2 regions of the Streptosporangium lutulentum genome follow, and region 1 is predicted to be linked to the other one. Evidence: riboswitches for the same ligand, from Rfam matches in the RefSeq annotation. Region 1 holds a riboswitch; the other holds the start of a gene.
The links. A riboswitch is a leader RNA that binds a small molecule or an ion and turns the genes downstream of it on or off. The one in region 1 is predicted to bind guanidine.
Positions count from the first base shown of each region.

Region 2: another riboswitch for guanidine. It lies ahead of J2853_RS37530 (DMT family transporter); the one in region 1 lies ahead of J2853_RS08640 (MBL fold metallo-hydrolase).

Region 1 covers NZ_JAUSQU010000001.1:2,049,788-2,064,951, forward strand. Annotated here, with positions in the region: gene J2853_RS08620 (carbohydrate ABC transporter permease) at 1-214, opposite strand, end outside; gene J2853_RS08625 (sugar ABC transporter substrate-binding protein) at 281-1,522, opposite strand; gene J2853_RS08630 (LacI family DNA-binding transcriptional regulator) at 1,563-2,600, opposite strand; gene J2853_RS08635 (amylo-alpha-1,6-glucosidase) at 2,753-4,876, shown strand; guanidine-III (ykkC-III) riboswitch at 4,956-5,022, shown strand; gene J2853_RS08640 (MBL fold metallo-hydrolase) at 5,033-5,914, shown strand; gene J2853_RS08645 (M14 family zinc carboxypeptidase) at 6,024-8,387, opposite strand; gene J2853_RS08650 (VOC family protein) at 8,715-9,146, opposite strand; gene J2853_RS08655 (glycerophosphodiester phosphodiesterase) at 9,442-10,230, opposite strand; gene J2853_RS08660 (SH3 domain-containing protein) at 10,374-10,913, opposite strand; gene J2853_RS08665 (ArsR/SmtB family transcription factor) at 11,593-12,027, shown strand; gene J2853_RS08670 (cation diffusion facilitator family transporter) at 12,051-13,199, shown strand; gene J2853_RS08675 (aminotransferase class V-fold PLP-dependent enzyme) at 13,597-14,919, shown strand; gene J2853_RS08680 (MFS transporter) at 15,116-15,164, opposite strand, start outside.
Region 2 covers NZ_JAUSQU010000001.1:8,300,121-8,315,284, forward strand. Annotated here, with positions in the region: gene J2853_RS37480 (ABC transporter ATP-binding protein) at 1-1,695, shown strand, start outside; gene J2853_RS37485 (Dabb family protein) at 1,871-2,170, shown strand; gene J2853_RS37490 (hypothetical protein) at 2,167-2,448, opposite strand; gene J2853_RS37495 (adenylosuccinate synthetase) at 2,445-3,713, opposite strand; gene J2853_RS37500 (hypothetical protein) at 3,763-4,719, opposite strand; gene J2853_RS37505 (lipopolysaccharide kinase InaA family protein) at 4,738-5,724, opposite strand; gene J2853_RS37510 (NUDIX hydrolase) at 5,721-6,455, opposite strand; gene J2853_RS37515 (TIGR03668 family PPOX class F420-dependent oxidoreductase) at 6,648-7,064, opposite strand; gene J2853_RS37520 (acyl-CoA dehydrogenase) at 7,392-9,296, opposite strand; gene J2853_RS37525 (class I SAM-dependent methyltransferase) at 9,574-10,359, shown strand; guanidine-III (ykkC-III) riboswitch at 10,383-10,446, shown strand; gene J2853_RS37530 (DMT family transporter) at 10,472-10,795, shown strand; gene J2853_RS37535 (hypothetical protein) at 10,920-11,384, opposite strand; gene J2853_RS37540 (GNAT family N-acetyltransferase) at 11,619-11,912, shown strand; gene J2853_RS37545 (molybdopterin-containing oxidoreductase family protein) at 12,014-14,026, opposite strand; gene J2853_RS37550 (M28 family peptidase) at 14,134-15,164, opposite strand, start outside.

The DNA of each region.
Region 1 (15,164 bases):
AGTTGCCGAGCCCGACGTAGGGCACCCCGGCGCGGAACGGGCTGCCCTGGCCGTTCCAGTCGGTGAGGCTCACCCAGAGCGCCATCAGGATCGGCAGCAGCAGGAACAGGCCGAGAATCGTCACGACCGGCGCCACGAAGAGCCAGCCCGCGACGCTCTCCCCGGTGGCGGCGGTGAACCGGCGGCGAGACGCCCGCATCGTCGTGTCGGCCACGTCGACGTCCTTCCGCTTGGAACGATCCCGGCCCGTGGGAGCCGGGTGCCGTCCTTTCTGCCGGGGTCAGTCGCCGAGGGCGGCCCGGGTGTTCTTCTGCAGGCGCTTCAGGATCGTCTGGGGCGCCGTCGAGGCGAGCTGTTGGAGGCCGGTGTCGAAGTCGGCCAGCACACTCTCCATCTTCGGGGCCTTGACCGGGCCCCGGGCGTATTGGGCGCCGTTCAGGAACGGGGTGTCTTGCGGGAACTCCCTGGTGAAGGCGTCTCTGGCCGACTGCCGGGAGGGCATGGTGCCGAATGCCCGGGCGAAGGCCAGCTGCTGGTTCGCCGTGGTCATCGCCTCGACGAAGCCGATCGCCGCCTTCTTGTACCTGCTCTTGGCGGCGATGCCCCAGCAGTTGGTGAAGGCGAGGGTGCCCCTGCCTCCGGGGCCGGCGGGCAGCTCGTGCACCGAATACCTGACGCCGGGGTAGTCGGCCTTCAGCGCGCCCCTGATCCAGTTGCCCTCGACGGTCATCGCGGCCTTGCCCCTGCCGAACGCCTCGCCGCCCCATCCGGCGTCGAGACTTTGCGGGTACCGGGCGAGTCCGGCCTTGAGCAGCCCTTGGACGTAGCTCAGAGCCTCAAGGTTCTCCGGGCTGTCGGCGACGGCTCGCCTGCCGTCCGGGCTGACGATCCAGCCGCCGGCCTGCACCATGAAGGCGCCGATCCGGTCACGGGTGTCCCCGACCACCAGCGGGACGATCCCCTTCGCCTTGATCCTCTCGCTCACCGAGGTGAGTTGCTCCCACGTGGCGGGCACGTCGGCGCCGGACAGCCCGGCCCTCTTCCACAGGTCCTCGTTGACGGCCAGCGCCAGGGTGGAGAAGTCCTTCGGCGCGCAGTAGAACACGCCGTCGTAGGTGAAGGCGCTCCGCAGGCTCCCGTAGAAGTCCGCCGGGTCGGAGATCCTGTCCCCGTACGGTTCCAGCGCGCCGACGCTCGCGTAGTCGGCGAAGCGGGAGGCGTCGACGTAGAACACGTCGGGAGGGTTGTCGCCGGCGAAGGACTGGCCGAGCTGCTGGGCGATCTCCTGCGCGGGCGTGACCGTCGCGGTGTTGCCCGAGGACCTGGCCCAGGCGTCCGCGGCCCGCCGTACCGCGGTGGTCTCGGTGTCGCCGGAGGAGCCGATGAGAATTCGCAGCGCGGCGGGCCCGCTGCTCTGCCGGGTCGGCCGCCCGTCGTCGAAGCCGCCACAGGCCGCCGAGGAGAGAAACGCGCCGCAGACGGTCAGGCCGACAGCGGCGTCGCGGAGCTTGCCGCGTCTCATCGGAACTCCCCTCCGGTAGGTGGTGTACGGCTGCCGCAGGTCACGCCGACTGGCGCCTGACCAGTGAGGGCTGGAGAAGCACCCGCGTGGTGGCGGACCCGTCCTCGCCGGCGCTCGCCTCGTCGCCGTCGAGGATGCGCGCGAGCAGCGCGACGCAGCAGGCCGCGGCCTCGGACAGCGGCTGGCTGACGCTGGTGAGCCCCGTCGCCCTGGCCACGGACGTGTCGTCGAAGCCGATCACCGCGATCGGCGTGCCGCCTCCGCCGTCCGCGCGCCATCCGCCGCCGCGGGAGAGGGCCGCGTGCGAAGCGCCCAGCGCGAGCGAGTCGCTCGCGCATAGCAGCGCGGTCGCCGGGCGGTCGGCGTCGAGCAGGTCACCTGCCGCCTTCTCGCCGGTGGCCACGCCGTCGTCCGTCGTGCGGTCCAGGCCGGCCGGATCCACTCCCGCCGCGGCGAGCGTCCGCGCCCAGCCGGCCCGGCGGTCGTCTCCGACGCCGGAGCCGGTCGGCCAGCCGATGAAGCCGATGCGCCGATGGCCCGTGTCGAGGAGATGACGGGTGGCCGCGGCGGTGCCCGCGGCGCCGTCCACGTCGACCCACGGGTGGCTCGGCCCCTCCGGCATGCTCCAGGGGCGTCCGAAGGTGACGAACGGCAACCGCCGTTCGGCCAGCCACGCGGTGCGCACGTCGCCGTGGTGGGTGCCGGTGAGCACGAAGGCGTCCGGTTCGTACGCCGCGAGCAGGTCGTCGACGGCGGCGATCTCGGACTGGTCGTCGTGGGCGGTGTAGAGCAGCACGCGGTAGCCGAACCCGGCGGCCGACTCGGTGAGTCCGTGCAGGAACCGGTCGTGGATCGTGCCGTTGATGCCGTCCTCGGCCGGTTCGATGCGCGTGGCGATCAGCCGGGACCTTCCGGTGCGCATCTGCCGGGCGGCCTGGCTGGCGCGGTAGCCGAGTGCCTCGATCGACTCCAGCACCCGGCGCCGGGTGCCCTCGCGGACCAGCTCCGGCGCGTTGATCACGTTCGACACCGTCTGGCGGGACACCTTGGCGTGCCGCGCGACATCGGTGATCGTCACCTTCTGAGCCATCCTCGCCTTTCTGAAATTTGAACGTTCAAAGCCAGATGAGGCATAATTGGATCGTTCAAGTAAAAGAAGCGTTCTGCAATGTGCACCTCCGGCGCTCCTCTGTCAAGACTGCGTCGGCCCCCTTACCCCTGGGAGCCATCGTGCTCGTCGAAACCCTTCCCGAGCCGGGAGGCGCGGCTGCCACCGGGATGACCGCTCCCGAAACGGCATACCGCCCGCAGCCGCTGCTGCATGACCTCGTCAGCACCGTTCTGGCCCCGACGACCGCGTTGGGCGACGCCGACGGGCAGATCCGCCCCGCCGGGGTCCAGGGTCTCTTCCACGCCGACTCAAGAGCATTATCGCAGGTCAAGCTGGAAGTGGACGGACGCGAGCCCGAGGCCGTCGGCTACGCCCCCGACGGACCCGGCGGTGCCCGATTCGTCTCGCTGCCGCGGTGGCTGGGCGACCGCCGCGCCGACCCCACGGTGCGGATCAACCGGACCCGTCGGGTCACCCCCGGCGCCCTGAGCGAGCACGTCGAGATCGTCTCCACCGCCTCGGTGGCCGTGACCGCCGCCGTCACCCTGAAACTGAGCTGCGACTTCGCCCCCATCGAGGTGGTGAAGTCCGGTGGCGACACCGTCCCCGCCCCCGCCGTGATCAGCGGGCCCGGCGAGCTGTCCTGGCGGTCGGGCCGCATCGGGGTCACCGTGACCGGTGAGGACGCGAAGGCCGAACCGGGGGAGACGGCGTGGTTGCGATGGGAGGTCACGCTGCCCCCGGGCGGGCGAACCGTGCTGCGCTGGAATGCCGTGATCGACGACCCCGAAGCCGTCGTGGTCGCACCCGCCCGCGCCGTCGAGTGGAGCCGTCCCCAGGTCGTCGCCGATCACCGTCTGACGCGGTTGCTGGAACAGTCGCTCGACGACCTGCGGTCTCTGCGGCTCGCCGAGGCGAGCGCCCCCGGCGACACCTTCCTCGGCGCGGGCGTGCCCTGGTTCCTGACCCTCTTCGGGCGCGACAGCATCTGGGCCGCCCGCATGCTCCTCCCCCTCGGCACCGAACTGGCCGCGGGCACCCTGCGGGTTCTCGCGCGCCGCCAGGGAACCCGGGTCGACCCCGACTCGGGCGAGGCGCCCGGCAAGATCATGCACGAGCTGCGGCGGCACGAGTTCGCCCTGCCCGGCAACGACCTGCGCCTGCCGGCCGCCTACTACGGCACCATCGACGCCACCCCCCTGTGGATCAGCCTGCTCCACGACGCGTGGCGCTGGGGCCTGCCCGAGCACCAGGTGGCGGCGCTGATGCCGTATCTGGAGGCCGCCCTGGGCTGGCTCGGCGAGCACACGGACGCGGGCGGCGGCGGATTCGTCAAGTATCTCGGCACCCGCGCCCACGGACTGGCCAACCAGGGGTGGAAGGACTCGGGAGACGCCGTGCGGTTCCGCGACGGGCACCAGGCCGAGCCTCCCATCGCCCTGGTCGAGGTGCAGGGCTACGCCTACCAGGCGGCCCGGCACGGGGCGGCGCTGCTGGAGGCGTTCGGGCGCCCCGGCGCGGCGCGCTGGCGCGACCGCGCGGACACCCTGGCCGAGCGGTTCCGCGCCCGCTTCTGGGTGGACGGCCCGCACGGGAGGTTCCCGGCGCTCGCCCTCGACGGGAACGGTCGCCCCGTGGACGCCCTGACCAGCAACATCGGCCACCTGCTGGGCACCGGCCTGCTCTCGGACGAGGAGTCGGCCGCGGTCGCCGAGCTGCTGGTCTCGCCCGAGATGGCCGACGGCTTCGGGCTTCGTACGATGTCGTCGCGGGAGGGCGGGTTCAACCCGATGTCCTACCACTGCGGCTCCATCTGGGCGCACGACACGGCGATCGTGATCGCGGGCCTGGCGCGCGCCGGGTTCGGCGCCCAGGCGGGAACCCTCGCCGAGGGGCTGCTCGCGGCGGGGGAGACGTTCGACTACCGGTTGCCGGAACTGTTCGCCGGCGACGCCCGGGGGTCGGTCGGCCGGCCCATGCCGTACCCGGCCGCCTGCCGTCCGCAGGCGTGGTCCGCCGCCGCCGCGATCACGATCATGCACGCCGCCGTGGGTCTCTACCCCGACGTGCCCGCCGGTCGCGTGCTGCTGCGGCCTCTCGCCGGAGCGCCGCTCGGCGAGGTGTCCGTGCGGGGACTGCGGGTGGCGGCGAAAGAGGTGGACGTCGCGGTCGACCGGGACGGCGCGGTCAGCGTGAGCGGCCTCCCCGCCGGGATCTGCACCGAGCTCGTGGGAAACGGCTGATCTCCCGCGGACGCCACGTGGCGGTCGTGAGCCCCTGATCCGTCGGAGCCGGTCGATTCCTCCTGATGGTATTTTGCGCTCGAAGGCTCACCCGTGCCTTTCCGGACGAGACGTGCGCCGTACCCGGCCTGCCAGGACGACGCACCAGGAGGCCTCATGGATTCGAGCGCATCGTTGACCGGCTTCACCTCCGAGGGTCCCCGGCCCCGCGCGCTGGACGTCAGGTGGATCCACGGCTCGGAGTCGGCGAAGCACAACACCGACCCCGACATCCAGGTGCACGCCTACGACTCCCGCACATTCATCCTGCGGCAGAACATGGCGGTCAACTACGAGGCGCCGTTCATGTTCCTGCTGTTCGGCGACGCCCGGGCCGTACTCATCGACACCGGTGCCACCGAGTCCGCCGAGTTCTTCCCCCTGCGCCGGGTCGTCGACGAACTGGTCGAGCGCCGGCTCGGCGACCATCCCCGGGACGGCTACGAACTGCTCGTCCTCCACACGCATCCCCACGGCGACCACGTCGCGGGCGACGGTCAGTTCGCCGGCCGCCCCGGCACCGTCGTCGTGGACGCGAAGCTGGAGAGCGCCTGGGCGTATTTCGGGTTCGGCGACGATCCCGGCCGGGTGGCCCGGGTCGACCTCGGCGGCCGGGTGCTGGAGTGCTTCGCCGGCCCCGGGCACCATGAGGCGGCCGTCACGTTCTACGACCCCCACACCGGATTCCTGCTCACCGGGGACACGGTCTATCCGGGCCGGCTGTACGTCCAGGACTGGGCCGCCTTCGGCCGCACCGTCGATCGCCTGATCGAGTTCGCCGGTACCCGGCCGGTCACCCACGTCCTCGGCTGCCATATCGAGATGACCGGCCGGCCGGGGGAGGACTACCCCGTCTTCACCACCTACCAGCCCGACGAGCCGCCTCTGCAGATGACGGTGGGCCAGTTGCTGGACGTTCGCAAGGCGATCGACGAGGTCGGAGACCGGCCCGGCCGGCACGTCTTCCCCGACTTCGTCATCTGCCGCAGGGACGGGTAAGCGGAACGCGCGCAGGATCATCCGGGTCAAAACCCGAAAAAGGGCGATGAGAAGACGCGGCGGCCGCCGGTCCGAAGACCGGCGGCCGCCTGTTCGTTCTCAGTGCGAACTACCGCACCTTGCGAACCTCGACCTTTTCCTGCTTGTAGTTGTTGCTGTTGCCGTTCGGCTTGTAGTTGTTCTCCACGTTGCTGGCGATGTCGATCGAGAACCAGCGAACCTGGGTGCTCTTGTTGACCGTGAGCTGCTGCGATCCCTCACGCATCCCCGAGGAGACGAGCTTGGGGGAGCTCAGCGTCGGCCGGCTGCCGTCCAGCGTGTAGTAGATGTTCGCCGGCTCGTTGACCGAGAAGGTGAACGTGGCCGAGGTGTCGGTCCGGCCGGTCACCTCCAGCTTCGACTTGGGAGCCTTGTCGTCGGCGGAGAAGGCCAGGGCGGTCTCGAGGATGCCGATCTGGCCGGAGGCGAACTCCATCGCCTCCTCGTGACCCTCGGCGAAGTCCGGCTGGAAGCCGACGGCCTGGAACTGCTTGGTCTCCGGGTTGTAGAGGTCGGCGCCGACCTCGAAGTCCCAGCCCATGATGCCGCGGTTGAACCAGTGCTCGTCGGCGCTGTTACCGGCCGCCGAGTACAGAACGTCCGGGACCGGACCGGTGCGCCCGGGCCAGATCGCCGTACCGCGGTAGGACTGCACCGCGGAGAGGATGTGGCTGGAGGCGTCCCAGAAGAAGTTCTCCGTGCCGTAGTCGACCCGCGGCAGCAGCTCGCGCCCGGCGGCCTTGTAGGCACCCGGAGGCCACATGAAGTAGCCGCCGTAGGAGTGCGTGTTCATCGCGAACTTGATGTTCGGGTACTTCTCGGTGAGCCAGACCTCGTTCTTCGCCTCCGGCTCGGACAGCTCGGCCGGGCCGGCGAACGTGCCGCTGGTGCAGCTCGTCGTCGAGGCGCCGTCGTATCCGTCGAAGGCGGAGCCGACGGTGAAGTTGCGGTTCAGGTCCACGCCCCAGGAGTTACGCGATCCCGGGTCCCCGGAGGTGGCGGGGCAGTGGTTGGTCATGTTCTTGCGCTGCATGTTGTAGTCGTAGAAGCTGTAGTGCCCGCCGTCGGGGTTGACCACCGGCATGATGAAGATGTCGAGGTTGTCGACCAGCTTCCGGGTCTGCGCGTCGCGAGAGTAGTTGCGCAGAAGCCGCTCGGCGGTCTCCGTGCAGACCAGCGGGGTGACCCACTCGCGGGCGTGCTCCTGGCAGTAGAGGTACACACCGACCTTGGAGCCGTCGCGCTTCTTGCCGATGCGCAGCACCTTCTGCTGGAACGGCGCGCGCGAGACGGTCGCCGGTGCCTTCAGGTTGTCGCTCAGCTTCGTCGCCGTCGCCGCGGCGACCACGCCCCCACCCGCGTTGCCGCGGTAGGTGGAGGCGGTCAGCAGCGCCGACGCCGCGGCGTCCGCGCCGAGCGCGTCCACCACCTGACGGGAGGTGCTGCTGATCGCGGCGGACTCGTTCGTGGCCAGGCTGACCACGACGTCCTTGCCGGTGACCTTCACGGAGAGCGGGCTGGAGGCGACGTCCGGCTTCACCAGCGCCACGCTGAGGTCGTTGCCGCCTTCGGAGCCGTACGCCTTGGAGGTCACGTAGAACGTGCTCGCCGCGGCGGTGCCGAACTGCGCCTGAGCCGCCCGGCGGTAGCCGTTCGTCTTGTTGGGCAGGTCGACGATCTCCGAGATCTGCGGGAACTGCCTGGCGAGGGAGGTGATCCGGCCGGTGAGCTCGGTCGGGTCCATATAGTGGTCGACGAAGTCCGAGACGTAGTGCTTGTTCGGAGCCTTGCGCTTGTCACCCAGCCACTTGGTGACCGGAACCGTGATCGAGGTGCCGTGGTTGCTCGTGATCGTGACCGTGGTGGGGGTCCCGGCAACCGTCACCGGAGAGTTGAACCGGTGGTACATGTACTGGCCCGCGTCGGTGAACCGCGACATCGTCGCGGTGCCACCGGAGTCCGGGGCGGTCTTGCGGCCGCTGTCCCAGGTGGCGGTGAGCACGGTCTCCGCGTCGGTCGCGCTCGACTTGACCTCCACCGACAGGAAGCGCTGGTTGTCGGTGCTGTCGAACCACTCGGCGCGCAGCGGGGTCAGCTTGTCGGCCTCGCCCGCCACCGCGGCGGCCAGCGACTGAGCCGCCTGCCGCTCGGCCTTGTTCTCGGCGAGATCGGTCTGGTCGGAGATGGCGCCGCGCACGTCGAATCCCAGGTCACGCAGATCCTGCGCCTCCTGGGGGCTGAGTACGGCGTGCACCTCGATTCCGTCGGCGACGTCCTTCTTGTACTCCGCCAGGTCGATACCCATGGAGTTGAGAACGTCCAGGCGGGCCTGGTCGGGAACGACGATGCGCAGCAGGGCGACACCGTTCTGAGTCGTGCTGGACTGCCGGTCGGGTGCGACCTCGCTGGACGAGGGCGCCGGGTCGGCGAGCACGGGGAGCGTGTTGAACGTGAGGACAATGGGTAGGACGAGTGCGGCCGCGACACGGCCGGCTCTCCTGCCACTGTGAGAACTCCTCAAAAGATTCCTCCAGTTGGCGTGCTTGGCCGGAGCGGGGGCATTCCGGCAGGAAACACGCAGACGGTGCAGTCTTGATCAGGAAGTGAATATTCGTCAAGACCTAAACCGGTGTATGTATACAACCGAATCCAATGATCACTCTTGGTGAATGGATCGCTTCGTTTCGCGGCACGGAACCGCGGGCTTCGCCCGTGAGGCTCCGGACTTTTCCTTCCGGGCAGCGTGTCGCGCTGCCCGTTCTCACTCGGGGCGGCGGCTTCCATCCGGTGTCGCGGGAGCGATGAGCTCGACCTCGAATCCGTCGACGTCCTCCAGGTAGGCGGCGTAGTGGTGCTCGCCGCCGGCGTGGGGGTGACGCTCGGGAAACAGCAGGGTCCAGCCGTGCCGCGGCGCGTGCTCGGCCAGGGTGTCGACCATGTCCCGGCTCTCGACATGGAAGGCGAGGTGGTTCAGCCCGGGACGGCGCCGCTCGTGTTCGCCGGCGCTGAGGTCGGGCGACTGCTCGAAGACCAGATAGGTGGAGCCGAGCCGCCAGCTACGCCCGTCGCTCCAGTTCTGGAAGAGGACATAGCCCAGCTCGCCCAGCAGCCATCCCCAACTGGCGATGGCTCGCGGAAGGTCGGGCACCCAGAGCTCGACATGATGCAGCGTTCCCGTGGTCGCCTCGCTCATGCCGCGCTTCCTTTCCGAGTGCCCTGCCGGGGTGTCGCGTTCGGACCGGTTTCGTCCACTCGGAACCCGCGGCCGGCGCCGAGCGCGCATCGGACATCACCGGGCTACGACACTCGAACACCCATTCACATATGGAGGTGCAAGGGTAGCAGGCACTCAGATAGGAGCAACCCCGCGAAAAACACCCGCACCGGCGCCGAGGCGGCCAGGTGCGGATGTTCGCGGAGCGGTGCGGTGGAGCTTCACGGCGCCGTGTGCGGAGCGGCCCACAGGCGACGCCGGGTGCTTCGCGCCTCTACGGTTCGCATGCTTCCCGGGACCAGGCCAGATAGGCGGACGTCTCGTTGGTGATGACGCGGTCGACTCCGTAACTCGCCAGCCGTTCCCACGTGCTCGGGTCGTCGGGTGTCCACGCGTAGACGGCCACGCCGTGGTCGAGGTATTCGCGGGTCAGTTCCCTGGTCAGCCTGTCGTACCTGACCCCCGCGAAGGAGAACTTCCTGGCGAGTGTGAGCGGCGGTGCGGTCGTCGTCAGCAGGCCTTTACGGGCGGGGACGGATGTGACGGCTTTCAGGGCCGGCAGGGAGAACGACATCAGGCTCGCCCACCTGTAGGCGTCGAACCGGTGATAGTCCCTTTTCAGGGAACGCAGGTCCTGAGCGTCGGGTACCGCCTTGAGCTCGACCAGAACCTCCTCGGCTCTGCCCCTGGCGAGCGTGAAGGCTTCGGACAGGGTCGGCGGGCGTTGACCGTCCGTGGTGCGGAGTCTGCGAAACTGCGCCAGTGTCATGCCGGAGATCCGGCCCGTGCCCGTCGTGGTCCTGTCGACCAGGGCGTCGTGCATCAGCACCGGATGGTGGTCCCTGGTGAAATGTACGTCGAACTCGACCTGCTCGGAGCCCGCGTCGAGCGCCTGATCGAGCGCCTTGACGGTGTTCTCCACTCCTTTGACCCAATAGCCCCGGTGGGACACGATGCCGGGCGTCGAACAACGGGACGGATCCGGCAGGGCGACACCGTGGGCTTCCCCCGTTCCGCCCACCGCCAGGACCGACAGCAACGAGATCTTCGCGGTCCTTCGCACCCACGGGGTGAGGGTCGATGCCGGTCCGGCCTTCGGAATTCGATGACGACGGTCGATGCCCCGCCTCCGTGCGTCGCATGTCTGAGATTTCCCGCCCCCGGCCGGTGGAGTTCGCCGAGGGCCGGGAGCGGGCCACCCCACGACTACTTCCCGGTCACTTTCCGTAGGTATTTGGCGGAGGCCCAGCCGGGTTTGCCTTGGGAGGAGTTGACCGCCACCCAGCCGTTGGTGGGTTGGCACGCGCCGGCGAAGCGTCCGTCGGACACCTTGAGCTTGCCGACAAGGGAGGAGTGACGTGCGGCGGACGAGCGGACGTTGAGGAAGCCGTTCGCCCGCATGTGCGCGACCCGGTAGGTACACGAGAGGGCAGGGCGGCTCTCCGTGCCGGAGGAGGGAGCGTCCTTCGTTTTCCGTAGGTATTCGCCGGAGGCCCAGCCGGGTTTGCCTCGGGAGGAGTTGACCGCCACCCAGCCGTTGGTGGGCCGGCACGCGCCGGCGAAGCGTCCGTCGGACACCTTGAGCTTGCCGACGCGGTGAGAGCGCAGGGCGGCGGACGAGCGGACGTTGAGGAAGCTGTTCGCCCGCACGTGCGCGACCCGGTAGGAACAGGTGAGCGCGGGACGGCTCTCAGTGCCGGAGGGCAGGGGCTGGGGGGCGGCTTTGGCCGGCGTGCCGAAGGACACGAACCAGGCTGTGATGACAAATAAGGTCAATGTGGTCGGGATTTGTTTTTCGAGCACGATGACTCCCTTCGATTCGCATCACGTCCGCTTGGTGAAGCTCCCGGACGGTCAAGTCTCGGCGCTTGACCTGTGATGCTTACGCAAAGTAGATCTCCGATTACTTGTCGTATAAACACCTGAACACTCGCTCAAGTATCTTTTACCAATGGAAGGTTCGGATGCATGTCCGGGGGCTGTCGAATGGGGGCGGGGAAAGATGGTGATTGATTTGGAATTATCCCTGGGCTGAAATCGTGGATTTGGTGGACTCCGTAGGATATGGGCCCTGGTTCCGCATAGTGGCCTTTTTTCTCATCCCTATATTTTTGAATCAAATATCTGGAAAGTCCGAATTGTGGATATGTCACCCATGGTGGATAAAGGTGAACGATGTATGCATCGCTCCATAAGAGTGAGCTTGAGAGCTGAACATTAAGTTCCGTGCAAATCTCTGCCGCGCCGCCGCTGTCGCAGGGTTGGCGGAGTCGGCCAGTCAAGGTGTCGGTCGAGATCGCTTGGGTGACAATCCATGGAAAACGGCGCAAATTCCCGCCTTGGTGATTGACCGAATGCGCGTCGTCGAGGATTTTACTTGTATGGGATCTGGCAATAAGTAAATGCGTTATCTACGCTTCGTCATATGAGCAGAGCTTCATATGTCGTCGCCGACTCCGATTCCGAGTCCTGTGTGGTGCGCATGGTGGATCCGGACCGGGTCGTCGCGGTGGCCGGAGCCATGCCGAAGACGGTGGCGATCGAAGAACTGGCCCGGGTCTTCGGTCTGCTGTCCGATCCGGGGCGCCTTCGTGTGATCATCGCGTTGCTGGAGGGCGGCGAGATGTGCGTGTGCGACATCGCCGCGGCATGCGGGCACAGCGAGTCGGCGGTCTCGCACACGTTGCGCCTGCTCCGCGCCCACCACGTCGTGCGAGTGCGCAGATCCGGGCGCATGGCCTACCACCGGCTGGACGACTCCCACATCCGGATGCTGCTGGACCTCGGCTTGTCCCACGTCCACCACGTCCCCGCCGCTGACTCCACCGACCCCGCTGACTCCGCTGACGAGATCCATTAGTGCCGGCCATCGGAGGAGGTTCCATGGTCTTGCCGCATCACGAAGGCGACCGGCATGATCACGACGACGACCACGACGACCACGACGACCACGACGACCACGACGACCACGACGACCACGACGACCACGACGACCACGAGCACGATGGCCACGAGCGCGGGCCCGTTTCCGGGAAGACGCGGCACCACGGGCCCGCGTCACGGTACGGGCACAGACGGGAACACGGGCACGCCGTCTCGGCCGACGCGGATCGCCGGTATCTGACCGCCGCTCTCGCCCTGCTGGTCGTCTTCATGGCAGGCGAGGTCGTCGCCGGGCTCGTGGCGCGGTCCCTGGCGCTGATCTCGGACGCCGGGCACATGCTCACCGACTCCGCTTCGATCATGTTCGCCCTGGTGGCGATGCGTCTGGCGACCCGTCCGCCGCACGGCGGCTTCACCTACGGACTCAAGCGTGCCGAGATCCTGTCGGCACAGCTCAACGGCGTCACGCTCCTGCTGCTGGCCGGGTTCTTCCTCTACGAGGCGATCCGGCGCCTCATCGCGCCGCCTGAGGTCGAGGGCGGCCTGGTGCTGGTCACCGCGCTGATCGGCATCGTCGTCAACCTCGCGGCGACCTGGCTGCTCAGCAGGGCCGACAGGTCACGCCTCAATGTCGAAGGCGCCTTCCAGCACGTCGTCAACGACCTCTACGCGTTCATCGCCACCGCCGTGTCCGGGCTGGTGGTTCTGCTGACGGGCTTCGCCCGGGCGGACGCCATCGCGACCCTCGTCGTGGCGGCGCTCATGCTCAGGGCGGGGTACGGCCTCATCCGCGAGACCGGGCGTATCTTCCTTCAGGCCGCGCCGTCCGGGCTGGTCCCGGCAGAGATCGGGGCACGGCTCGCGAGCCAGCCCGATGTCGCCGAGGTCCACGATCTGCACGTCTGGGAACTCACCTCCGGCTACTCCTCGCTGTCGGCACACGTGTTCGTCCGCCCCGGAGGTGACCGCAACGCCGTACGGCGTCGCCTTCAGAGCCTGCTCGCCCACTCCTACGGGATCACACACACCACCCTGCAGGTCGATCCCGCGCCGGACGGTGAGGTCGGCGAGAACGAGTGCGTCGACACCGGCCACTGCGCCGATCCCCACGGACCCCACTACCTGCCCCCACGCGGCCGAGCCACCTGATCCTCTTTCGGCGGGGCGCTCCGCGGAATCACTCAGGATCACCGTCGCCCGGTCGCGGGTCTTTCCTCCGGCGATCCGATCGGCGGCGACCCCTCCTGGCGAATGGGAGAGGGCCAGTAATAGCAAGAAATTTCGATCGAAATACCTTCTAATTCTGCCTAAAGGACTTACCTGGGGAATCGTCGACGCTCTTTCCGATGGCCCGCGTCAGGCCCTTGTTTCCGCCGTTCGCGATGAACGAATGCAAAGGGAAGGGGAATCGTCGCCGCGCCACGCCCGAGCGGCACGAATGCGCACTCCATGAGGCCGGCCCGCCCACACTGGAGGTCAATCACTGTAAACAGGTCGGGGTTCCGCTCTGTGCCGCGGGCTCTCGCTGATCCATGGGAGAGGTTCGATGACCCTGTCCAGGCGTGCGATGGTTGCCGGGCTCGGAGCGTTGGCCGCCCCCCTCGCCCCCCTCGCCTCACGGCCACCGGCCCCGCGATCGGTGACTCCGGAGCCGCCGGCCGTTCCCGCCGGACGCGCACCCGACCAGCTCGCGCGGGACGAGAGCTTCTGGGGCACCGTCACCCGGAAGTACCGGGTCAGTCCGGACTTCGTCAACCTGGAGAACGGCTACTACGGGATCATGCCCGAGCCGGTGCGCCTGGCCTACCACCGCAATGTGGACCACCTGAACGAGCTGAACTCTCATCTGTTGCGCACCACCTACAAAGCGCAGGCCGACGCGGTCAGGCAGCGCATCGCCACTCTTCTCGGCGTGTCCACGGAGGAGATCGCCCTGACCCGCGGTGGCACCGAAGCCCTTCAGAACCTCATCGCCGGGTACAACAGGCTGCGGCGGGGCGACGCGGTGATGTACTCCGACCTCGACTACCACAGCGCGCGGTACGCCATGAACTGGTTGCGCGACCGGCGCGGTGTGAGCGTCGAGCGGATGGTCGTCCCCGAGCCGGCGACCCGCCAGGCCGCGCTGGACGCCTACGCCCGGGCGCTGCGCGACCACCCGCGGGTCAAGCTGTTGCTGCTCAGCCACATGAACAACCGCACCGGGCTCGTCCTGCCGGTCGGGGAGATCGCCACGATGGCCCGTGAGAAAGGCGTCGACGTGATCGTCGACGCCGCCCACTCCTGGGGGCAGCTCGACTTCACCGTCGATGACCTGAAGGCGGATTTCGCCGTGTTCTCCCTGCACAAGTGGATGGGGGCGCCGCTGGGGTCCGGGTTCCTCTACATACGCGCCGGCCGCCTGGCCGACATCGACCCCGCCTACGCCGACGAGACCTACCCGGACGGCGACATCCGCTCGCGGGTCCACTCCGGCACCGTGGACGTCGCCCCGATCCTCACCGTGGGCACCGCCCTGGACTTCCACGACGCGCTGGGCAGCGCGTTCAGGCAGGCACGGCTGCGCTTCCTGCGCGACCGCTGGGTGCACCAGGTGATCGACCTCCCCAACGTGGAGATCCTCACCCCCGAGGAGCCCGCCATGTACGGGGCGATCACCGCGTTCCGGATCACCGGGCGCACCTCCGAAGCCGACAACGTCGCGATCGCCGAGGAGCTGTTCGACCGCCACCGGATCTTCACGGTCGCCCGCAACGGACCGGCCAGGGGCGACTGCGTCCGGGTGACGCCGGCGTTGTTCACCTCCCGGGACGAGGTCGACCTGCTCGCCACGGCGTTGCGTGGTCTCGCCTCGCGCACGCGCGGCTGAAGGGCAAGCCGGCGACGGTCACCGCGGCCGGTGGCCTCTCGCCTCGCGCACACGCGGATGAAGGATCCCGATTGAGAGACCGGGCTCGACGGTGTGGTCCCGCCGCGCGGATGCGCGGCCCGGAACCCCGGGTGAGGCGTTCGACGCGCGCGGGTTCCCGGCCGGCCGTCGCACCGGCCGGGAACCCGCGCGAGGGTTATGCCGCCACCGCCACCTCGGGTGGGTCCGCCAGGCGTCCCGATCGA
Region 2 (15,164 bases), 6.3 Mb from region 1:
CGGCAGTTCTGGCCCTACACCGGCGGCGTTCGCAGATTTTTCGTGGTCGGTGTTCTCTTCGCGCTCGTGGCGGCCGTCTGCGAGGTCGCCTCGATTGCGTTGTTCGGATTCATTACCGACGAGGTGCTCAGCCGTCAGTCACTGGAAGCGTTCTGGGTTCCCGCACTCGCCTGGCTGGGGCTCGCGGTCGTCGCCGGGCTCGCCTCCTTCGTCGGCGCCTACGCCACCGCCGTGGGAGGGGAGCGCTTTCTGCTGGGGTTGCGGGACAACGTGTTCGCCCACCTCCAGACGCTCACCCCCGACTTCTTCGACAACCGCCGTCTGGGCGACCTGATGGCCCGGCTCACCGACGACATCGAGGCCATCGAGGAACTGGTCGGATCCGGCCTCGTCCGGCTCTTCATGACGGTCGCCAGCGTGGTCTTCTTCGCCGGGGCGGCCTTCTACATCCGATGGGACCTGGCGCTGGTGACGTTCGTGATGGTCCCGGCGTTCCTGCTGGTCTCCAAGTTCTTCGCGGCGAAGTTCAGGAGCGCCGCCGCGCGCGAGCGGCTCAGCAACGGCACGATGAACAGCGTCATCGAGGAGAGCCTGGCCAACCAGACCCTGGTCCAGGCCTACAACCGTCAGAAGGCCGAGGCCGAAAGGCTGCACGACGAGGGCGGCACCTGGTTGCAGGCCAACGTGGCCCAGGCCCGGCTGTCCGCACTGTACGGGCCGGTCGCCCAGGTCCTCCAGACCATCTGCCTGCTCGTCATCCTCGGAGTCGGCGCATGGGAGATCGTGGAGGGCCGTCTCACCATCGGCGGGCTGCTCGCCTTCGCCGCCTACGTCGCCTATCTCTACCCGGCGGTCCAGAACCTCGGGCAGATCGCGCTCACCGTCTCCGAGGCGGCGGCGGGCTCCGACCGCGTCGTGGAGATCCTGCGGATCCGGCCCACCGTCACCGACCGCGACGCGGCGGCTCAGCCGGAGACGCGAGGTCGCGGCCGGGTCGAGTTCGCCGACGTCGGCTTCACCTACCCCAACAGATCCAGGCCCACCCTGCGGAACCTGTCCTTCCGCGCCGATCCGGGCGAGCTCATCGTGTGCACCGGACCGAGCGGGGCGGGCAAGTCCACCCTCGCCAAACTCCTCCTCCGGTTCTACGACCCCGACACCGGGCACATCCTTCTCGACGGAGTGGACATCCGCGACATGTCACGCAAGACACTCCGCGAGAACATCACCATCCTCCAGCAGGAGAGCCTGCTCTTCTCCGGGACGGTGCGCGACAACATCGCCTACGGCCGCCCGGAGGCCGACATGGACGACATCGTCCAAGCCGCGATCATGGCCGACGTGCACGACTTCATCGGCACGCTGCCCCAGCAGTACGACACACCTCTCGGGCAACGCGGCCGGCTCGTCTCCGGCGGGCAGCGACAGCGAATCGCCTTCGCCCGGGCGATCCTGCGCGACTCTCCGGTGCTCGTCCTCGACGAGCCGATGACCGGACTCGACTCACCCACCGCGGCACGAATCATGGAACCCCTCAAACGGCTCATGTCCGGCCGTACGACCATCCTCATCACGCACGACCTTCGCCTCATCCCCGAAACGGCACGCACGATCGTGCTCGGCCCCGCCCAGGACCCCGAGCCGATAAGGATCGAGCCCGTCAAGCCCCACGGCACGCCCTCACACCGCGTCTGAGGGCGACCCGAATCGGGCGGGCCTCCGAGGGACGACCCGGGGGCCGCCCGAAGGAGACGATCCGGGGAAGACCGGCCGGAGGGGCGGTCCGGGCGGGACGATCTGAGGCGGTCCCGCCGTCGAGGCTTCCCGTGATTGGCCGTACTCTGGCCGGGCATCCGACGAAGGGAAGATCATGTTCAGGCATGTCGTGCTGTTCACCTGGACCGAAGAGGCCACCGACGAGCAGAAGGCCAGGGTCGTGGCCGAACTCGGCAAACTGCCCGGGGCGATCCCGGAAATCCGCGCCTACACCCTCGGCGCGGACGCGGGTGTGAACCCCGGCAACCACGAGTTCGCGGTCGTCGCGGACTTCGACGACGTCGAGGACTTCCTGGCCTATCGCGACCACCCCTTGCACCAGGCCGTGATCATCGAGTACATCAAGCCGATCCTGGCGTCCCGGGCGGCCGTGCAGTTCGCCTTCCAGGCCTAGACCTCAGGCGGGTTGTTCTCGCGGTGGATCAGGCGGTCGTCCGACACCTGTCCGCGCTTGGGCGCCATCACGATGCTCAACACGACCCCGACGGCACCGACGATCATGAAAATCAGGCCGATGACGTCGATGTGCACGTTCTCGCCGAGAACATCGGGTTCGATGGCGAACCGGAGGATGGCGCCGAGCGTGAGAAAGAAGATGCTGACCCCGACACCCACTGGATCCTCCGGTTGAGAATTGACGACCAGGTAAAGGGAGCGTGCGAGATTGGTCATACCCTCTCGTGCGTGATCACACCACCGGGATTCGGGCCGGTGCTCCGATTTCCAGGCCGGAGGCCGGGGCCCGCGCGGGTGAACAAGACCTTGTCCGCGGCGGCCGGTCCCGAGGAGCCCAGGCAGACCGGGATCCCCAGGGCCTCGGTCACGGCCGCGGGCCAGTCGTCGACGCCGTCGGCATAGCGGGGCCGGGCCGTCCGCAGCCGATCGGTCAGCCTGGCCTGCCGGTCGAGGTCGCCCGCCGTACCCACCGGAAGCTCGCCGAGGTCGTAGGAGACGCACATCCGCGACACCGGCGCGTCCAGGTGGGTGAGCGCGAGCGCGTCGGCCCCGCCGGCGACCGCGAGGGCGTAGCGGTGGGCCACCGCGTCGAAGTGACCCACGCGGAAAGGGCCCTGCCAGGGGCCGGTCCCGTTGTGGGCCTCGGTCACCTCGATCGCGGGGTCCTCGGTGACCAGCGGACCGGGCCCGTGCCGGGGGGTGTGGGTGCGCAGCACGCCGAGCCGTACGGCCCCCGCCCCGTCGAGCAGGGTCAGCGCGTTGGCGAAGGTCGTCGTGCTCCAGGTGGTGTAGGGGTGGAAGCCGTGCCACTCGTCGAGCAGCACGCCCTGCGCCCCCTCGAAGACCACCGGCCGCCTGCGCAGCAGCGCGGTCGTGAACGAGGAGTCCACGAGGATCACCCGTTCGGCGAACGCCCGGTAGGCCGCGACGCAGTCATCCACGGGCGGCCCCGTCACTTCCAGCGTCTCGCGGAGCGCGTGCAGCTTGCGGGCGAGCCGGGCGGGACTCTCGCAGTCACCGGCCGTCGGCGCGAGCTCGGGATGGGCCAGGGCGTAGGCCATGGTCTCGCCGACGCCCATCCCGCACGACCCGTGCCGGTCCGCGGCCCGCGCCAGCTCCCGGGCCCGCCCCGCCGCCACGTGGTACGGCGTGGCGAGCAACGCGTCCCTGTCCACGGTGAGCAGCCCGAACGGGTCCGGAACGCCCAGTTCGCACAGGTGGGCGGCCTCCGCGGTCAGCGCCAGCGGGTCCACGACCATGAACCGGGATAAATGAGTCGGAACGCCCCTGAGCGTTCCCGATCCGAACTGGGCGAACGTGTGATGCCGCCCGTCGGGCAGGACGACGTTGTGCGCCGCCTGCCCGCCCCCGTTGAACCTGACGACCGCCTGGACGGGCTCCCGGGCGCAGAGCCAGTCCACGACGGTTCCCTTGCCCGCGTCGCCGTACCCGAGGTCGACCACGATCACGTGCTCACGCATGACGCCTTCGCCTTCGCTGGAACCCGCGGCTTTCGGGCCGGGGAGGACGTCAAAGCCTGATCACGCCGCTCTTGCCGCCGAGGCCCAGGTCGTCGGCCACCACGAGGGTGCCCCGATCGAGCTTGGCGAGGGCCCTGCCCACCGCGGCCCCGGCGGACGAGCCGAGCTCGTCGAGATCGTCCAGCCCCTCCCGCAGGCCGATGGCATCCTCGCCGAGGCCGACGGTGAGCGCGATGATCTCGCAGACCGCGTCCAGGTCGTCCAGCTCCAGCACGTTCTGGCCGAGCAACGCGCGCCAGGCGGACAGCATCTGATCGTCGCCCGCGTAGCTCGCCCCGGCCGGGAGGATGTAGTAGACGTCGTACATCCTGGTCAGCTCGGCGATGATCTCCTTGGTCGGGATGTCCTGCCGGAGCCTGTCGCCGACGACCTTGCCGACCTCGCGGCGCTTGACCTTCGGGTACGGCATCTCGTCGCCGATGATGAAAAGGTAGCCCCGGCGCCCCCGCTTCTCGAAGCAGTCGATCGCGGTGTGCTTGGCCATGAAATACATGGCCAGCTCGTACGACTCGGTCCTCTGGCCGCCGCCCCCGCCCTCAAGCAGGATCTTCCCGAGGTGCTCGTCCATCCGGTTGTCGGATTCGAACTGGCCGACCTGCAGCGGGGCCCGGTCGCAGGTGGCGTCGCCGATCGCGCCGAAAAGGATCTGCGGGTCGGTGGCGTAGCCCTTGCGGAGCAACAGGCCGAGCAGGTCGGGCAGCTTGGTCTGGAGCGTGCGGGGCACTCCGCCCATGGAGCCGGTCACGTCGAAGAGGACGGCGACGGCCAGCGTGTTGGGGTGCTCGGCGGAGTCGCGGCTCTCGCGGATCGTCACGCCGAGCGGATCGAGATCGGGGTGAACGGTGCGGGCGCCGCCGTCGCTGTAGGCGAAGGCGCTGGTGCCCTTGGCCGCGCGGTAGCTCGCGGCGGCGGAGTAGACGTCGGTGGACCAGATTCCGCTTCCCATGAGGGATGTCTCCTGTGATCAGAGGTGAAGGGGCCGGTGCTTCCTGGGGCCGTACAGGTCGTCGAGCAGCTCGTCGAGCTCGCCGAGCAGCCGCCAGGCGTCGCCCGGCGGGCTCACCAGGCTTCCCCGGACGAAGTGGCGGACAGGGGTGGGGACGTGATCGCCCATGAGGGCGGCCACACAGCGGGTGGCGAGGTGGATGTCGGTGGCCTGGGTGGCGGGCTTCTTGGAGAGGACCTCGGCCGGATAGTCGTTGCGATGCCTGGCCACGAGGGCGGTGAGCGGGCTGCCTATGGGGACCGACTGGCCCCAGTCGACGAGCACCAGGCCGTGATCGACCGGGTGGACCAGCACGTGGTGCCCGAACACCGCGCCGTGCACGACCCCGGCCCTGTGGGCCAGCCCGATCGCCACGAGCAGCCGCCGCCAGATCCACGCCACGTCCTTCGGGTCGAGCACCGGCCGCCGGCGTGCGATCTCGGCGAGGCTCACGAACCCGTCCGGCACCCGGCTGATCACGTTCGCCTGCCGTTCGACCCCGTTCGAACGGTGCCGGAACGACTCCACCAGCCGGGGCACGTACGGCAGGAACAGCGGGTCGCCGTCCCGCTCGATCGTTTTGAGCGCGTCGGCCTCGCGTCGCATGAGGTCGTTGTCCGCGTGGCTGTGCGGAAGCTTGAGCAACGTGTCGTCGCCGCTGTCGTACAGCACGGCCGACGCGCCCCGCCGGAAGACGGCTCCGATCCGGTAGGTCCCCCGCCTGGTGGTGATCACCGTCTCGCCGCCCCGGGCGGTTCCCTTCTCGCCGTCCTGGCCCCGGACGTGTGCCGCCCACAGCTCGGCCAGCTTGGCGAAGGCCGCGGCGGCGTCCGGTCCCGGCGCGAGGTCGGGATGGAGCAGCCGGGCCAGCCGCCGGTATCTCCGGATCGGAGAGTCACCGCCGAACAGGTCGTCCGGCGTGCGTGCGGTGGCCACCAGGGTGATCGCCTCGGCGGTCGTGGTCATCTGACCTCCTCCTCTCGCGCGGGCCGTAGCAGTGCGGGGTGAAGAAGCCGGGCGTCACCGGCCCGGTAGAGCTTGGCGCGGGGCCCGCCCCTGGCGCCGCCGCTCTCGGTGGTCTCTCCGGTGCTCTCCACGAACCCGGGCACCGAGAGGATCTTGCGGTGGAAGTTGCCCGCGTGCAGCGGCACGCCCCAGACCGTCTCGTAGACGGCCCGCAGCTCGGAGATCGTGAACCTCTCGCCCGCGAACGCGGTGGCCAGCGGCGTGTACTCCAGCTTGTCGCGTGCGCGCTCCAGGCCGTTCCCGAGGATGCGCTCGTGGTCGAACGCGAGCTCCGGCAGCCGGTCGGCCCGATGCCAGGCGGCGTCCGCCGCGTCCGAGCCCGCCCGGGGATCGGGCAGGCCGGGTGCGAAGGCCAGGTAGGAGATCGACACGACCCGCATGCGCGGATCCCGTTCGGGGGCCCCGTAGCTGGCGAGCTGCTCGATGTGCACTCGCTCGGCGAGCCCCGTCTCCTCGGCCAGCTCCCGCGCCGCGGCCTCCGGCAGATCCTCCCCGGGCCGGATGAATCCGCCCGGCAACGCCCACCGCCCCGCGTAGGGCTGCTCGCCCCGCTGGACCAGCAGCACGTGCAGCTCACCTCCGCGAATGGTCAGCGCCACCACGTCGACCGTCACCGCGACCGCCGGATAGGCGCGCGGGTCGTAGCCGGCCAGGAACTCGGATTCATTCATCACATGTCCTTCTCATATTGAGACAATCTCAGTATGAGAATAACAGGAGGCAGATGTCAATGCCCCGATCCGGTCCGGCAGGGATCTTCAGGTGTGCGGGGCCGTCCGGACGGGGTGTCAAGGACCGGCTCGGGCGGGTGAGGCTGCTCCGGCGAGGATCGAGCGGTGTGTGAAGGGGCAGGTCAGGTGGGCCTACAGGCCCGTATAGGACCATCCCGTCCAGGATTCCACCGCGATGAGGATCACCGGCCCCTGGGGAGGCCGGGCGCGGTACTGCGCGTAGCGCTCGGCCAGGCGGGCGAGGGCTCGCCGCCGGGCCTCACCGTCTTCGACGATCCGGGCTCTCCCGTCGACGCGGACCCACCACAATTGTGACCAGTCGTCGTCGTAGTGATCCACCAGGAGGCACACCCGGTCATTGGCCGCGATGTTGCGCAGGCGACGGAGGTTCGGCGTGCGCTTCGGCTTGTGATCGATCGCGAAGGCGACCGTGTCGCCGTCCAGGTCGAAGGTGACGGGCACCAGATGGGGCGTGCCGAGTTCGTCGGCCGTGGCGAGCCGGGCGACCCGAGCCGCCCCGAACCTCGCACGCGCCTCGGCCTCGTCCATCAGCCCATTGAACCAAGAGGCTCCCGGGCGAGGTGCGCCCGATCGGTGGTTTGCCTCCTGCTTGTAATACGAACGTATTACGTCAGGGAATGGGTGGAGGCGGCACTCGCCGGACAGGACGCCGTGGTTCCCATCAGTGTGATCATGGCTGCGGTCACGGAGTACCAGCACCGGCGGGCGTCGTGACCGTTCCAGGATGAGTGCCGTCCGAAGGCGACGCGCACAGCCGTGCAGAGAAAGACCGGAAACGGGTGAGGGGCGGTTCTGCGAACAGAACCGCCCCTCACCCGTCAGCCTGCCGCGGGAGCGGGTGGCCGGGCGGGAAAATCAGAAGGCCTCTTCGGGCAGTTCCATCAGGTCCTGGTCGGTGGCGTCCAGCGTGCGGCGTTCGGCGGCGATGCGAGGCAGGACGGTCTGGGCGAAGAACGAGGCCGCGGCGACCTTGCCGGTGTAGAAGGCCTTGTCGCCCCGGCCGGTGCCCGAGTCCGGCACGCTCTGGCCCGTGCCCGAGTCCGGCACGCTCTGGCCCGTGCCCGAGTCCGGCACGACGGAGGCGGAGCCCAGGGCGGCCAGGGCCACCTCGGCCTGGCGCAGCAGCAGCCAGCCGATCACCACGTCGCCGAGGGCGAGCAGGAACCTGGTGGTGTTGAGGCCGACCTTGTAGACCTCCTTCGGGGCCTCCAGCGAGCTGATCGCCCAGCCCGCCATGGTGTCGGCCATGGCCTTGACCTCGTCGGCGGCCTCGGCGAGGAGCTTGCGCTCCTCCTTCAGGCGGCCGTTGCCCGCGTCGGAGGCGGCGAAGGACTTGACGTCGCCGTACAGCGAGCCGAGGGCGGCGCCCTGGTTGCGCAGGATCTTGCGGAAGAACAGGTCCAGGCCCTGGATCGCGGTGGTGCCCTCGTAGAGAGAGTCGATCTTGGCGTCTCTGATGTACTGCTCGATCGGGTATTCCTGGAGGTAACCCGAGCCGCCCAGGGTCTGCAGCGAGCGGGCCAGCAGCTCGTAGGAGCGCTCGGAGCCGACACCCTTGACCAGGGGGAGCAGCAGGTCGTTCATCGCCTCGGCGTGCTCGTCCCTGCGGCCCTCGTGCTCGGCGATCAGCACGTCGTCCTGGTAGGTGGCGGTGAGCAGGACCAGTGCCCGCATGCCCTCGACGTACGACTTCTGGAGCATCAGCTCACGACGGACGTCCGGGTGGTGGGTGATGGTCACCCGGGGGGCCGACTTGTCGGTCATCTGGGTGAGGTCGGCGCCCTGCACCCGCTCCTTGGCATAGGAGAGCGCGTTCAGATAGCCGGTGGAGAGCGTGGCGATCGCCTTGGTGCCCACCATCATCCGGGCGTGCTCGATGATCATGAACATCTGCTTGATGCCCTCGTGGACGTCGCCGATCAGCGTGCCCACGGCGGGGTGCTTGTCGCCGAAGGTGAGCTCGCAGGTCGTGGAGACCTTCAGGCCCATCTTCTTCTCGACGTTGGTGACGTAGACGCCGTTGCGGTCGCCGAGCTCGCCGGTCTCCAGGTCCACGTGGTACTTCGAGACCAGGAACATCGACAGGCCCTTGGTGCCGACGCCGTGCCCCTCGGGGCGGGCCAGCACCAGGTGGAAGATGTTGTCGCTCAGGTCGTGCTCGGCGCTGGTGATGAAGCGCTTGACGCCCTCGATGTGCCAGGTGCCGTCGTCCTGCCGTACGGCCTTCGCGCGACCCGCGCCCACGTCCGAGCCGGCGTCCGGCTCGGTGAGCACCATGGTGGCGCCCCACTGCTTCTCGATGGCCAGCTCGGCGTAACGCCTCTGGTCCTCGGTGCCGATCGTGTGCATCACGTGGGCGAAGGCCGGTCCGCTGGAGTACATCCAGATGGCCGGGTTCGAGCCGAGGATCATCTCCGCGAGAGCCCAGTTCACGCTGCTGGGCAGGCCGGGGCCGCCCATCTCGACGGGGAGGCCGATGTTGGTCCAGCCGGCGTCGCGGTAGGCGGCGAAGGACTTCTTGAAGCCCTCCGGCATCGTCACCGAGCTCGTGGCGGGGTCGAACACCGGCGGCTTGCGGTCGCCCTCCTCGAAGGAGTCGGCGAGCACGCCCGTGGACAGGCGGTCGACCTCTTCGAGGAGGCTCCGCACCACGTCCTCGTCCAGGTCGGGATAGCGGCCGGTGCCCAGGATCTCCCGGCGTCCAAGCAACTCGAAGAGATTGAACTCCAGGTCACGGACGTTGCTCTTGTAGTGGCCCATGGGGTCTGCTCCTTGAAACCGGGGGAACCGGGACTCTTTCCGTACTCACCAGTAACCTTACCCGCAATGCTACCCGCCAGTAACCCGTAGAAAACTGTTCAAGTGGGATGTTCGCCACACAATCCGAGGGGGCCCGACTGCCTGGACAGGAGTCACGGAGTGGCTACTCGGGGTGGCCGTGACCTGCGGTGAAGAGGGAAGGTCGTACCGGCGATCCCGGGTTCTCCGACGGCCTGTTCGCGGCCTCCGCCGGGGGGCGTCGCACTAGGCTCGCCACATGGACGAACAGTGGCGGGCCGACCTCGCGGGATGGGGGATTCCCGAGGAGATCGCGGCGACGGCTCCGGCCGACCCGTGGGGCCATTCGCCGGCGCGCTTCGCCGAACGGACCGATCGCGCCCTCGCCGACCCCGAGGGTCCGACCCTGGCGCGGGTCGCCGAGGCGCTTCCGCCGGGCGGAAGCGTGCTGGACGTGGGCGCGGGCACCGGGGCGGCCTCGCTGCCGCTGGCCACGAGCATGGGAGAGCTGATCGCGGTGGACCCCTCCGCCGCGATGCTGGCCGAGCTGACGTCCCGGGCCGACGAACTGGGCGTCCCCACCCGGATCATCACCGGCCGCTGGCCCGACGTCGCGGCCGAGACTCCGGCGGCGGACGTCGCGGTCTCCGCGCATGTCGTCTACAACGTGCCCGACCTATCCGATTTCCTCGCCGAACTGTCCGCCCACGCCCGCCGCCGGGTCGTCCTGGAGCTCACCGAGCGGCATCCGATGAGCTGGCTCACCCCCCTCTGGCAGCACTTTCACGGCATCACCCGCCCCACGCGTCCCACGGTCCACGATGTGATCGCCGCGGCGGAGGCGCTCGGACATGAGGTCCGCCACGAGCGACGCCTGGCGCCGCTGACCCGCTTCGCCCATCTGGAGGAGCTGGCCGAGAGCGCCTGCCGGAGGCTCTGCCTCGGCCAGGACCGGGCCGAGGAGGTGATCGCGGCGGTGATCGAGCTGGATCTGTGGCCGCTGCCCCGCGACCAGTGGTTCACGCTCTGGTGGGAATCAATGTGAGACGCGCTTCGTTCTGACAACAGAGCACCCATCAGGGATGGCTCCCGGACGAGACGCGCCGTACCCGGTCTGAAAAGACGACGCTCCTTATAGGTCCCTAGAAGGAGTCGTCATGGCCTGGGTCATCATCGTCATCGCCGGTCTGTTCGAGGTCGCGATGGCGTACTCGCTCAAGATGAGCAACGGGTTCTCCGTGCTGCTGCCGAGCGCCGGATTCCTGGTCTTCGCCTTCCTGAGCTTCGCCCTGCTCGCGATGGGCCTCGGAAGCCTGGAGATCGGTACGGCCTACGCCGTCTGGACCGGCATCGGCGCCGTCGGCACCGCCACGCTCGGAATGCTCGTCCTGGGCGACGACGTGTCGTTCCTCAAGATCGCCTCGATCCTGCTCATCGTCGCGGGCATCGTCGGGCTCAACCTCGCCGGCGGCGGGCACTGACGCGAAGCGCCGGGGTAGAGGGTTCGGACGGCCGGTGGGGCGCGGGGCCCCTACCGGAAGGATGCTCTGGGAAGCGTGCTGCGGGCGGTGAGCATCGGCGCGTCCGCGTGTGCCCCGGCGCCGTTCAGCGGCCGGGAGGCAGGGAGGACCGGCCTCGTCCCCTGAAGGCCAGAGCCGTGACCGCCGTGATCAGGTAGACCACGACCCCGCCCTGGAGCGCGTCCAGCGCCGCGCCGAACACGCCCTCGCCGTCGAGGATGAGCTGTACCGGATACATGAGTGCCGCGGCGCCGAGCGCGGGGTAGAGGGAGAACCTCCAGGGGCGGCGCCCGGCCCAGAGCCGGGCCTGCCGGGTCACCCGGTCCCCGGCGTCGGGCTTGCTGACCGAACCGATGGCTGCGATGAGCGCGAACAGGCCGATGCCGACCGTCATCGCCCAGGTCAGATCGGCGCTTCCCGTGAGCGCGCCCAAGCCGAAACTGGTGACCGCGACCGCGCCGCCGGTCACCGCGGCCGCCTTCCAGGGAGCTCCGCGCAGGGCCGCTCCGGCGAGGGACATCTCGTCATGTCGAGTCAGTTCGTCTTTCATGCCACCAGGTTGCCCTCTCCGGCCCCCCGCGCACATCGGGGAGCAACCCTGGTTGTTCCCAGGGTTGCCGCATCGGGGACCGGCACGGAACCGGCGACCCGCGGTCGTGACGACCTCGCCGAATCGGCAAGCGGTTCGGAGCCCCGGTCGCCGCGCTCGCGTCTCGGGATCCTCTTCGGTCGTGGCCGGTCCGCCGGGTCAAGGGCCCGTTTCCCGCTGGATAGGTTGGTCGGCATGTCAGTGGATTTCCGTATCGCCCGTGCCGAAGACGTCCCGCTCATCGTGGCCATGCTCGCCGACGACGCCATCGCCGCCGCCCGCCAGGGGGCCTTCGGCGACGAGCACCGGGCCGCCTTCGAGATCATCGACGCCGACCCCAACAACGAGCTGATCGTCGCGGAGCTGGACGGCGAGGTCGTGGGCACCATGCAGCTCACCTACATCCCCGGTATCTCCCGCCGCGGCGCGCTCCGGATGCAGATCGAGGCGGCTTCACCGCGTCCCACGAGGGATACAAGCTCGCGCTGAGCTGATCGTCACGCCCGGCTGCCGCGGGCGGGAGAACACGCCGGTCGGCTCCTGACCGGTGGATCAGGAGCCGGAGGCGCTCAGCACCGTCAGGTCCCTCATCAAGAAGGACAAGGACTGATCTCGACCAGGTTGTCGTGGTAGACGGCGCCCCGGCCCATGTCGGCGTCGCGTTCGTCCACGACCGCGTTCGCCGTCGAGCCTCCCGGGCTCAGCTTGCGCCAGTGTCCCTTGGTGGAGGCCACCACGCCGGGCTGCACCTTCTCGCTGACCTCCACCACGGCCTCGAACCCGCCGTTGTCGTTGAACACCCGGGCCCGCTGCCCGTCGCTCAGATCCCGTCGCGAGGCGTCCTCGGGATTGATCAGGACCCGGGGCCCCTTCGAGCGCCGCAGCAGCTCGGGGTTGTTGCCGAAGGTGGTGTTGAGGAACATGTGAGAGGCCGGGGTGATCAGCGCCAGCGGATAGGCCCCGCGCTCGGCCGAGGCCGTGTGCGAGGGGACGTAGGCGGGGTCCGAACCGAACTCCATCCTCCCCGAGGGCGTCGGGAAGCCGTCGGTGAAGGGCACGAACGGCTGCGGAACGTTGAGCCGGACCCACCCCTCCTTGCGCAGCCGGTCCACCGTGATGCCCGTCAGCGACGGGTGGCCGGAGGAGAGGAGCTGCTCGGCCAGCTCCAGGTCGGAGTCGTACAGGGACGGTTCGGTGAGACCCATGTGCCGGGCCAGGCGGCGGAACGTCTCCGCGGTGGACAGGCACTCGCCCGGCGGTTCGACGGCGGGCTCGTTCCACATCAGATACATGTGCCCGTAGCCCGCGTGCAGGTCGGTGTGCTCGATCTGCATGGTCGCGGGCAGCACGATGTCGGCGTAGTCCACGGTGTCGGTCGGGAACTGCTCCATCACGACCGTGAACAGGTCCTCGCGCAGCAGCTTCTCGCGGATGCGGTTCTGGTCGGAGGTGGAGCCCATCGGGTTGGCCGCGTACACCCACAGGCATTTCACCGACTCGTCCAGCCCCTCGGCCAGCCGGGTCATGGGAAGCGTGCGGACCGGTTCGGCCAGCAGGTCGTCGCGGGTGTCGATGTTCAGGTGGATGTGCCCGCTGGTGGAGTAGGCGATCCCGCCGCCGGGGTGGCGCCAGTCGCCGGTCACCCCGGGGATGGCGGCGATCGTGCGCATCGCGGTTCCGCCGCCCGCGTGCCGCTGGATGCCCATCGTGGTCCGGATGCCGGTGGGCCGGGTGTGCGCCAGCCGTACGCCCAGGGCTCGGATGTCCGCCTCGGGCAGCCCGGTGATCTCCGCCACGCGCTCCGGGGGATACCGCAGGATCTCCGCCCGGAGGTTCTCCCAGCCGTTCGTGTGGTTGTCCAGGTAGTCCCGGTCCTCCATCCCCTCGGAGAGGACGACGTTCATCAGCCCGAGCGCGAGGGCGGCGTCGGTGCCGGGCCGGATCGGCAGGTGCTCGTCGGCCTGCTCGGCGGTCCGGGTGCGGATCGGGTCGATCGCCACCACGTGCGCCCCGTCCGCGCGGGCGTCCTGGATGAACTTCCAGAGATGGTGGCCGCTGGTCAGCGTGTTCGTGCCCCAGAGCAGGATCAGCTTCGACAGGGCGAACGTCTCCGGGTCCATGCCGCCGGAAGTGCCGTAGGTCCGCGACAGTCCGGTGTTGCCCGCCGCCGCGCAGATGTTCAGGTGGTGCCTGGACGCCCCGAGAACGTTCCAGAACCGCCGGCCGGCCACGCCCTCGGATCCCTGGATGTAGCCGAGCGTCCCGGTGCCCATGTACGGCCAGATGGCCTCGCCGCCGTGCTCGTCGACGATCCCGCGCAGCCGTACGGAGATCTCCTCCAGGGCCTCGTCCCAGCTGATCCGCTCGAACCGGCCGGATCCCTTGGGCCCGATCCGCCGCATCGGATGGAGGATGCGGTCGGGCGCCTGCGTGTGTTCGAGGTAGCGGTTGACCTTCACGCAGAGCGCGCCCCGGGTGTAGGGGTGGTCGGGGTTGCCGCGCATCTTGACGGCCTTGCCGTCCTGAACGGTCACTACCCAGGAACAGGTGTCCGGGCAGTCCAGCGGACACGCCCCCAGTACTCGCAAATCGCCCAATGACATGCCCTCGACTGTAGCCGCGTGGGAAAAGGCGAAGGGAGAGGGTACGGCCTTCGTTCCCTCTCCCTCCCACACGGGCGCCCGACGGCGCCCGTCACGCCTCGCGGGCGCTACCGGGGAACGTCGGTGTGGTCGTTGTCGGGCCCGTGCTTGACCGCTGCGCCTCCCCGTTTGGAGACGACGGGGGCGGAGGTGACGGTGGTGTTTCCGCCGGGCAGGTGGGCGCTCCGGCCGTAGGCGAGCGCCGCCGCCGTGATCGCGGAGGCGTTCGCCTCCAGGGCTCTGTCGTTGAGGTTGGCGATGGTGTCGCACGCCTTGTGGTAGCACTCGTCGTAGGCGACGCCGGCCCGGCCGCCGAACGCGGCCGCCTCCGAGGGGGTCTTGATCCCCTCGGCGCCGGTGAACAGGCCCCCCGAGGGGATGCCCACGCCGATGAACGGGCCGTAGTCGGAGCGGCCGGTGAAGTCGGTGCCGAGGTACGGCAGGTCGGACCTCGCGAAGTGGTCCTCGAAGAACTTCTCGATCTTGTCCGAGCCCGGGGGGCCGGCCGAGGCGCCGACCGCGTCGGAGTTGTCGCCGTCGTAGATCCCGAGGAAGTGGTTCGGTGAGGCGATCATGTCGAAGTTCAGATACATCTTGATCTTGTCCTGCTCCGTGGGGGTGAGGGCGCCCACGTAGTGCTTGGAGCCGAGCAGGCCGAGTTCCTCCGCTCCCCAGAAGGCGAAGCGGAGCCTGTTCGTGGTCTGGGTGCCGCTCGTGGTCAGCGCCGTCTCCAGGACGCCCGCGGTGCCGGAGCCGTTGTCGTTGATGCCGGGACCGTCCACGACGCTGTCCAGGTGGGCGCCGATCATGACGACCTTGTTCGGGTCGCCCCACCGGCTCTCGGCCAGGACGTTGCGTGTCTTACGGTGCGGATCGCCCTCGGTGTTCGTGGTGAGCGTCACGGTCGTCCCGGCGGCGGACAGTTCCTCGCCGACGCCGAAGGTGGTGCCGACGACCGGGATGCGCGTGGTGGGAGCGCCGAGCGTGCCGCTCAGCAGGCCCACGCGGTCGTCGGGAATCCGGTCCGGCTGGCCCTCGTTGAAGAAGATCACGCCGGAGGCGCCGGCCGCCTGTGCGAGTTCGGCCTTGATCTGGAAGG